Regions from separate parts of the Paenibacillus sp. Y5S-9 genome, predicted to be linked through region 3. Evidence: riboswitches for the same ligand, from Rfam matches in the RefSeq annotation. Region 3 holds a riboswitch; each other region holds the start of a gene.
What was found. A riboswitch is a leader RNA that binds a small molecule or an ion and turns the genes downstream of it on or off. The one in region 3 is predicted to bind thiamine pyrophosphate.
Positions count from the first base shown of each region.

Region 1 (3,165 bases), 3.0 Mb from region 3:
AACTCTTGCCAGCTCCATTAGCTCCGACAACACCAATCCAGTCTCCATGCCATACCTTGGCCTGCTCCACCTGAATAAAGGGTGTTTTCCCACGCCATCCGGTGAACTGGTGCAAGTCCAGTGCAGGCTGATAGGTGGGTGATCCAGGTGATAAGGATGAACCATGAGATATGGGAAATAGGCCCGGTGTATCGGGTAAACCCGACGATTGCTGTGCTTCCAAGCTTGAGATGTTCTGATTCACACACACTTGAAGCTTGCCAGAAGTACTTCCCTCTTCTGCCTTCGTTGCCTGCTCTCGCTCCTCCCATATGCCTGGATACCAGATTCCATAATCCTTCAGCTTGCCTCGTTCATCCGTGAATACCTGCTGCGCTGGCCCATCCGCCACAATCTTTCCTTCAGGTGACAACACAATGATGCGGTCGACCATATCCACAATCTCGTTTATTTTGTGTTCAACGATGATGATTGTTTTGTCACTGGCGACACGTTTAACGGTATCCCACACCTGGGAAGTGCCCTCATCATCCAGCAGTGCAGTGGGTTCATCCAAAAACAATACCTCCGGGTCCATGGCAAGCATCGAAGCAATCGCAAGACGCTGCTTCATCCCCTGTGACATGGACTGGATCAATACACGATTCTGTTCAAAGGATAACCCCACTTGTTTCAGATAATATTCAATCAGAGCCGGCATCTTTTCACGTGGAATATTTCGGTTTTCCAGAACAAATGCGATCTCTTCATCCGTAAAGGACATACAGAACTGGGTATCCGGATCTTGAAAGACCACTCCTGCTTTGGCGGGAACCTGAATATCATCACATTTCATCGGAATCTCAACCGAACGTGGAATTAAACCGCTCAGAATTTGCAATAACGTTGATTTACCGGAGCCGCTAGGGCCAAGCAACAGCACTTTCTCTCCTTGACGCACAGAAAGAGACAAGCCTTGAAATACCAAGGCTTTCTCTCCCGGGAACTTGCATCTTAGATTTGTCACACTTACCGCTTGCGAATTCCCCTCTCCGCTCATCTAATCCAGCGCCTCATAATCCTGTTTGGATACCGGTCTGAGGGAGCGTGTTACACCGGTCAGTTCCAATGCTTTTGCGAGATAATAAGCGAACACTCCTGCAATCAGGATGCTTCCGATGAAGCGGAATCCGATAAATAACGTATAATTCCAGGCCGAGAGTGAATCAATATACCCGTACTGATAATCCAGCACAAGCGAAGCCGCTGCGGCTCCTATGGCTGCAAGACAAGTGACAAACAGATTGGTTTTGCGATACAAAAAAGCGGCAAAGAATATCTCGGCTCCCAACCCTTGCAACAAACCATACACAAGTGTGGACATGCCCCATTCACTGCCCAGAAAAGCACTTACCGTTGAAGCCGCAACCTCGGCGAGAATCGCCACGCCTGGTTTACGAATGATAACAAAAGCAAATGTGCCCGCCATAAACCACATGCCGTAGATCATCTGCTCCGCATGAACGCCGAATGGTTTCATCAAGTCATATGTAGGTCCCCATATCTTGTAAATCACCCCAAACACTACTGCGATCACGATGGTTACCAGAATATCCGTTAGTTTCAATCGCTTGTTGCCTGCTGTTGTTGCCATGTTCTCTACGTCCTTCCTTTGTTCCCTGTGAGGGTTATCATAATAAACGAAAAAGCCTCCCCGGTTCCGGGCAGGCCTTACGCGCAGTATACAATCCTCACAATGTGTAATGGATGGATGTCGAAAATACGGAATATCAACCATACCCCATCCGCCCTGGCATATACACCACCACAGCTCAAAGAAGGTCAGTTGTTCATCCACGTTCATTCCTCACAATTCACCCTTACATATCGCAAATCCTTGTTCTCTACGCTGGCATTACCCAGATCAGATGTACGGTCAGCGGCACAAGGCCACTCTCTCAGCCCAACTTCATTGAGCTCCCGGTTCACTTATTTCATTGCTTCTAATGTACATCAGATGGGTATTTGTGGCAATCCCTAGAAAAAGCTTTATTTGGGGTAACAGGGAACAGGACATCGGATGGTTCACTTTCCATAATATGAAACATTTAGGTTATGTAGTCCGTCTTAAACATTAGAAGGGAGATTGATAGTGATGAAAGATTACAACTCTGTTTGGCAGCTTAAAACATGGAAAATGGTCCTTGCCGCTTCGATACTCACCGCAGGCACGGCACCTGCCTTACTCTCATCCACTGTGGCGGAAGCCGCAGCAACCAAACCTAAACCGACAGCTTATATTAACAATGTTCAAGCTCAATATGATGTTGTCATACGGCAGGGTATTACGTACGTGGCATTGACGGAGCTTCAATTCCTCGGCAACTATACGTTTGGTTACAATAACAAAACAAAAGAGATCAGCATTAATACAGGCAGCGATAAGTATGTCCTTACACCTAACAGCAAAACAATGAAGAAAAATGGTCAAAATGCGACATTGTCTTCAGCGCCGATTCTGGTGAATGGTAAAGCGATGCTTCCGCTCCGTGCCGTCGGTGAAGCTTTTGGTGCCAAGGTGCAGTGGAACCAGAAGGCCAAGGAAGCCTACATTTACACTACCGATGCTACGATTGTAAAAGAATATAACAGTTCCGATCTGACTGTGGCGCGTGAAGCCGCACTGCATCTGCCCCGCTTTTCTGAACTGGGACAAGCACGTCTGGACATTCGCAACCCTTTGGGTCCAGTGGATTCATCCATTGAATACATTTTTGAACAAGGCAAAAAAGATCGTTTCTTCGTTGTTGAGGATAACGATCTGATCAGTTATTATATCCTCAAAAATGGAAGTGCCCTACTACAATGGCAGGCCAACATCAGCAAAAGTGCTGGAACCATCGGTGACCTGTTCTTTATTAAAACCAAAGCCGTTGCTGAAGCAGGGACTCGTCCTTCCGTAGCAGGTCAAACACTCGTATCATTCAAGTACTCTCGCATGCTTGAAGAAACCTCTTACGAAATCATGAACAAATTGGGCTCTATTGATACCGGTTCTGTTACCCCCGAGAAAGGCAAAATCATCGTTGAAGTTCTGGGAGAAAAATAATATGAGCCTCCGCTATAAAACATTGCTCAGGAGAACTATAAGAACTATACTATGACATCTGCATTACAAAAAGCGTC
Region 1 is NZ_CP145887.1:1,014,758-1,017,922, reverse strand. Features, by position in the region: gene V6669_RS04510 (ABC transporter ATP-binding protein) at 1-1,039, opposite strand, end outside; gene V6669_RS04505 (ECF transporter S component) at 1,040-1,633, opposite strand; TPP riboswitch at 1,864-1,973, opposite strand; gene V6669_RS04500 (copper amine oxidase N-terminal domain-containing protein) at 2,135-3,088, shown strand.
Region 1: another riboswitch for thiamine pyrophosphate. It lies ahead of V6669_RS04505 (ECF transporter S component); the one in region 3 lies ahead of V6669_RS17670 (thiamine phosphate synthase).

Region 2 (3,165 bases), 3.4 Mb from region 3:
ATAGGCATGCATTAGCGATACTTCTCCGTCAGGGTATCCATGCTGAAGCCAGCAGGGCTATGGGCGATTTTGATCTGGGAGATGATGCTTGGGCTGCCAGCCTCCACAAGTACCTCGTGCATTTTACGGACAACCTCGAGCAGTTCCTCCAGTTCTCCCTCCATCGTGGTGTCGAGCGCGTTCACCTGATATTTCAGGCCGGATTGCTGAATAACTTCAATGGCGCGATCTACGTAAGGATAAGAATTCTCGCCATTTGGCGTTTTGGGAATAACCTGAATGCTAAGTAGTGTGCTTGCCATGAGAGATCACGGCTCCTTTCGTGATAAATTGCATGAATTGAACCAGGTTTACACTTATCACTCCGATTGCAGTACCCTCTTCTGATCGCTGTTATCCCCAGATTTCTTGAATCCATTTTCAATGGGGAAATCCGGGGATAAAGGCGAACACTTTGTTTCTTCAGATGGGTTCTGCACTCTTCGTTCTTGTGTAAAAAAGTTAAACTTAAGCAATTTTTATTGGGGTAAAAACTCGTTTGTATATGCTTTGCTTACATCGATCTGTTCATCGAGCAGTTTTTTGCTAAACATCCAGTCGGTGTAGTTCTGCCACACTTCCTGTTTTTGCTCACCCCAGCGCGTGGCGTCATCTGTGTACTTGGGACTAAGCCACTTCTGGCTTGCCAGGACCAATTCCTTGTCCAGATCCGGTACAGCCTTGATCAGAATGTTCGCCGCGTCTTCGGGATGATCAATCGCATATTGATACCCTTCGGAGGTGGCTTTCAGGAATGCTTTCACCAGCTCAGGGTCGTTTTGGATCGTCTGCTCGTTTGTTACAAGGACAGGTGTGTAATAATCCAATGCTTCTGAATAATCCTTCACATATAACATGTCGATTGGTTCCCCGCGAAGTTCGGCTTCAATCCCCGTCCAAGCGTAGAAAATCCATGCGAAATCAATGTCCCGTTTCACTGCGGTGAAAAAGTCAGCGTCACCCATGTTAATGTTTTTCACTTTGGATACATCTGCTCCGTCGCCTTCCATAATGGATTGCATCACGGCTTCTTCGACTGGGGAACCCCAACCGCCATAGGTTTTACCTTCAAAATCCTTCGGTGATTTGATATTCCGATCCGCCGGAGCAGCGAACCCGGATGTATTATGCTGAATAACTGCTGCGATGGAGACGAGAGGAACACCCTGTGTGCGGGCTTGAGTTACACTCTCCTGATAACTTACGCCAAACGGTACTTCATTGGAGGCAACCATCGTATCCGCGCCACCGGCACCTGGTTGAACAATCTCTACGTTTAAGCCTTCGGCCTTGTAAAAACCTTGATCTACAGCCGCATACAGGCCGGTATGATTCGTATTTGGTGTCCAGTCGAGCACCACTTTAATATCCTTTAAGGCGGCAGTGTCACCTTCGTTGCTGCTTTCCTTATTTGTGTTGCTGTTCTGTTCTGCCGGGGCAGCTTCTTTGCCGCCACATGCGGCTACAGTCACCATAAGCACGCATAAGAGCAACAATCCTATCGTTTTACGCCATTTCATCTGTGATTCTCTCCTTCGGTATGTCCGGCCGATTGGCACGGGGTACTCCTTGGCTTCATATCCAATCATCTTGCATAAATCGACAGATTTATACCAGTTGAGATCTGGATGACGTTATTTTTGAACGAAAATAAAACGTCCATCGATGTCATTCAAGGAAGCCAGACCGCGTTTAGCGGCAGTTTTTCATGCAATATCAGAAAGGTGATGCTTCCAAACTTATACTTTCTGATAGTAACAAAAAAAGCGTCCCGTAATCCGGGACGCGTGCAGGCGTTAGAGAGGTGGCGTTCAGCCATAGGGCTGTGCCATTTCGATATACTCCGATTCCTACGCTGGCATGATCCAGATCAGGTCTAAGGGTTAGTATCTTGGTGGGATACACTCTCAGCCGGCCAATTCCGACTCCCCTGGGAAACTATGAAGTTACGGGCATTACTAGGTGTAATTATAGGCCAGCCGGTGGAACGTGTCCAGTCAGGAACTGGATGGGGACACGTATGAACTTATCAAACAGACCGTTATACATATGTATAACAGTCTGTTTGGATGTGTTATTTTCAATAATTATCGTGGGGAATCATATAAGGCAATCTGACTGAGTGCAAAAGCATCGGATTTGGGCTCATAACCTACCTGTTTCTGAGTGGTTTCCAGATTCAATCGTTTAAACCGATTATTCGAGATCCCATGCAGTATGGTGAAGGGTTCCAGATCAGTAGTTGTAATTGCTTTGAACATCAAATCACACAAGTCAGCCGGACTAATATACGCGCTCATATCCCTTGCCTCCAGCACGGGTCCGTCTGGTTGAAAATCATCATATGCACCTATACGTATCGCAACACTTTGTAAACCCTCGGTATACGCAAAATAGGAAGCGAGTGATTCTCCAAAACATTTGCTAACCCCGTACAAATTCCGTGGGCGTGTTGGCATGTCCGGATAGACTTGAGCATCAATGGGATACCCCTCAATCGTCTGTGCACTGCTTGCAAGAATGACTCTTCGTACACCTTGGTCTTTAGCTGCACGGAATACATTAAATGTACCTTTGATATTGATATCCAACAACGATTCATAGAATCCGGCATGCGGGGAAGGGTCTCCCGCCAGATGTACAACCACATCCATGCCTTCGCATGCATGCTGACAGGCTTCGGGGTCTGTCACATCCAGTGTCATGATCTCATGACGGGTTTCTTGATACGTTTGCAGTCTGTCGGTATTCAAATCCGTTAGTCGCAGGTGATATGCTTCTGACAAGTATTGGGACAAATCACGTCCAATTTTCCCGGCTGCGCCCGTAATTAAAATGTTCATGAAATCAACTCCAATTCTTAGCGCTGGAAGAACTCAATCCATTCCTTTTCAGGTCCATAGATGAAGAAGTAGCGGTAACCGTTAGGCAGTGTGATAATCTCTCCATCGATAAATTCGGCTTCGGTGGCTTGGATACGTTTGTACTCAGAATCAAGATCATCCACGTGGATCGCAAAATGGTGCACCGTACCTTCGGAAGGCAGCTTGTCGCTGTATCCTTGAATTAACTCAATCTCAGTCTCGTTACTTCCATTGAAGCCGAGGAAGGCAAGCTGAATAACGC
Region 2 is NZ_CP145887.1:487,433-490,597, forward strand. Features, by position in the region: gene V6669_RS02310 (ABC transporter permease) at 1-12, opposite strand, end outside; gene V6669_RS02315 (thiamine-binding protein) at 12-302, opposite strand; gene V6669_RS02320 (ABC transporter substrate-binding protein) at 519-1,559, opposite strand; TPP riboswitch at 1,869-1,981, opposite strand; gene V6669_RS02325 (NAD(P)-dependent oxidoreductase) at 2,127-2,882, opposite strand; gene V6669_RS02330 (VOC family protein) at 2,900-3,165, opposite strand, start outside.
Region 2: another riboswitch for thiamine pyrophosphate. It lies ahead of V6669_RS02320 (ABC transporter substrate-binding protein); the one in region 3 lies ahead of V6669_RS17670 (thiamine phosphate synthase).

Region 3 (3,165 bases):
TACGCCAGGTAAAACCATTCGTGACGTGCTTAAAGATGCATTCCTTCCGTTGCTTGAATTGGAAAAAGAAATGATGAATATTACGGACCAGATGGCAGATGCAGATCCAGATAAGCTGGAGCAGTTGCTGGAAGAGATGGGCGATATTCAGGAACAACTGGAACAGGGCGACTTTTATCTGATTGACGTAAAAGTGGAAGAGATGGCTAATGGTCTTGGTTTGTCCGCCATTGGTCTTGATCGGGATGTCGCAGCTCTAAGTGGTGGACAACGTACCAAGGTGCTGCTTGCCAAGCTTCTGCTCGAGAAACCTACAGCTCTGTTACTGGATGAGCCGACCAACTATCTGGATGTAGAGCATATTGAATGGCTGTCACGTTACCTGAAGGACTACCCGCACGCGTTCCTCTTAATCTCCCATGACACGGAATTCATGAATGAAGTCGTAAATGTTATTTATCATTTGGAATTTGCCAAATTAACGAGATATGCAGCGAACTATAACAAGTTCCTCGAGATGGCTGATATGAATAAAGCCCAGCATATTGATGCATACGAGAAGCAGCAAGAGTACATCAAGAAGCAGGAAGATTTCATTCAGCGTAACAAGGCACGTGCTTCAACTTCAGGTCGAGCGAAGAGCCGGGAGAAGCAGTTGGACAGAATTGAACGTATTGATCGCCCAGATGAAGCGGCCAAACCAACGTTCAAATTTAAGGATGCCCGTGCGAGCAGCAAAACGGTCTTTGAGGGTATTGATTTTGAAATTGGATATACGTATCCTTTGCTGCCTAAGATGACAATGACAATCGAACGTGGTGAGAAAATTGCCATCGTAGGTTGTAATGGTGTGGGTAAATCGACGCTGTTGAAAACCATCCTGGGAAAAATATCTCCACTCAGTGGAAAGACTTTCTTAGGAGATTATCTCGAAACGGCATATTTTGAGCAGGAGGTTCGTGCTGGGAATATCACGCCGATTGAGGATGTCTGGAATGAGTTTTCACATTTGACCCAAAATGAGGTCCGAGGTCATCTCGCTCGCTGCGGGTTGAAAAATGAGCACATTACTCGTCCGCTTAATATGCTGAGTGGTGGAGAACAAGCCAAGGTTCGTTTATGCAAACTCTTGATGCGTGAAAGCAACTGGATTCTATTTGATGAGCCGACGAACCATCTGGATGTCACAGCTAAAGCGGAGTTGCAGCGTGCTTTGAAAGAATTCAAGGGAACGGTGTTACTGGTATCTCATGAACCTGATTTCTACGAGGGTTGGGTTACCAAAACATGGAATGTCGAAGAATGGTCTGAGAAAAACTAGACGATTTAAGACAATGTTTAACAGAAATGACGGTGACAAAAAAATCCGTCTATGGTAACATAGGCTACAACTTCATATGAACACTAGGGGGGCCGCACGATGCGGCTGAGATGGAAGAATACGATTCCGGACCCTTTGCACCTGATCTGGATCATACCAGCGTAGGGAAGTGGCGAGCGCGTTTCAGTGAATGACGTGAGCAAACGGCAATTCGAAAGAATTCAACCGTCTTGCTTAGTAAATTGAAACATGCAGTTGCGTGTATAACGTTATGGCTATAAGGTCTATAGCTTTATTGCACGAAATGAACTGTATGTATCAGTCAGTCATCTGGTCCTATAATTAATACGCAGCCACTCCCCTACGGGAGTGGCTTTTTTGTGTTTTCATAGCATTCAAGTCTGGAAGGAGATGAACAGTACGGTAATTTCTCATGAACATGTTCAAGAATCATTTGAATTGCATGTTGTATCTACGGGTGCAGGGGATCAGGCATCTTTTGTAAAAGCTGCAAAGGACGTTTGGCCTTTGGTGGACTATATTCACATACGAGAAAAACAACTCACATGGCAAGACAAGATCGGTTGGGCTCAAAGTCTGCGTAGCGTTGGCATTCCATCTTGCCGCATTGTTATCAATAGTTCAGAACTTCCTTCACAGAATGACATTTATGGCGGTGTACATTGGGGGCAAGATGCGATACGAAATTATAACCCTGCTGTTATAAGCAATGTGCAGCGCCTTCGTCTGGGTGTATCTGTTCATTCCATCGATGAGGCAAAAATCGCTGAAGAACGGGGAGCCGATTATCTTTTCTTCGGGCATGTCTACTCAACCAACAGTAAGCCTGATCTTGACCCAAGAGGATTACATGCCCTTGCTGAAGTGTCCAGGAGTGTCTCCATTCCTGTCATGGCGATCGGTGGCATCGAACCGGGAAACATTCACGCGATTCGCTCTGCAGGCGCACAGGGAGTTGCTGTGATCTCGAATGTATGGGCGAGCGATTCACCGGATCGGGCCGCTGCATCATTAAGGCAGGCTATCGTTGCTACCGAAGGTCTGCGCGACTGAAAGGAGATGAGAGGATGAAAGAGATTGTAACTGATAATCCGGACAAGATTCATGCAGAAACGATTATTGTAGGTGGAGGCGTTGTTGGTTGTGCCATTGCATATGAGCTTGCTTCCCGTGGACAGGATGTTCTGTTGCTGGAGCGTTCGGCGATTGCAGGAGGCACTTCTTGCGCAGCGGCTGGAATGCTGGGGGCAGATAGTGAGGATTTTGCTCATCCTTTGATGGCTAAGCTCGCCAGGCAGAGTAGACAGTTACTTATCGAGCAACAGGTGCTAATGGCTACACTCAGTGAGGTAGAGACTGGCCTGCAACGCCATGGATTCCTAACCCCTTTTCGATCATACAGTGAATTAAGCAGTTATAAGGACAATCGGAGGTCTGCGTTGTCTGTTTTTGCTGATGAGGTATGGTGGGATCGTTCCGTTGTGCAGCAGGAGGCATCTTGGATTAACAGAGATACGTATGGAGCCTACTACAGGCCTTACGAGAGTGAGATTCTTCCAGTCCATCTAACGAAGGCATACGCCGAATCCGCTCAAGCATTGGGAGCACGGGTTATGGAGGGCATACAGGATATACGCGTGCGAGCAAACGAACACGGCGTGCAGGGGATCACCACATCGATCGGTGAGATAACATGCAAACATGTCATTATAGCGGCTGGTTTACAGAGTGAAGAGTTGATGAGACATGTGAATCTGAGCTTGCCTGTGTGGTCGGTAAAAGGTGAAATAGCCGCCGTTCAGTTCTCGGATGAACATGCAGGG
Region 3 is NZ_CP145887.1:4,015,158-4,018,322, reverse strand. Features, by position in the region: gene V6669_RS17675 (ABC-F family ATP-binding cassette domain-containing protein) at 1-1,321, shown strand, start outside; TPP riboswitch at 1,397-1,506, shown strand; gene V6669_RS17670 (thiamine phosphate synthase) at 1,700-2,395, shown strand; gene thiO (glycine oxidase ThiO) at 2,410-3,165, shown strand, end outside.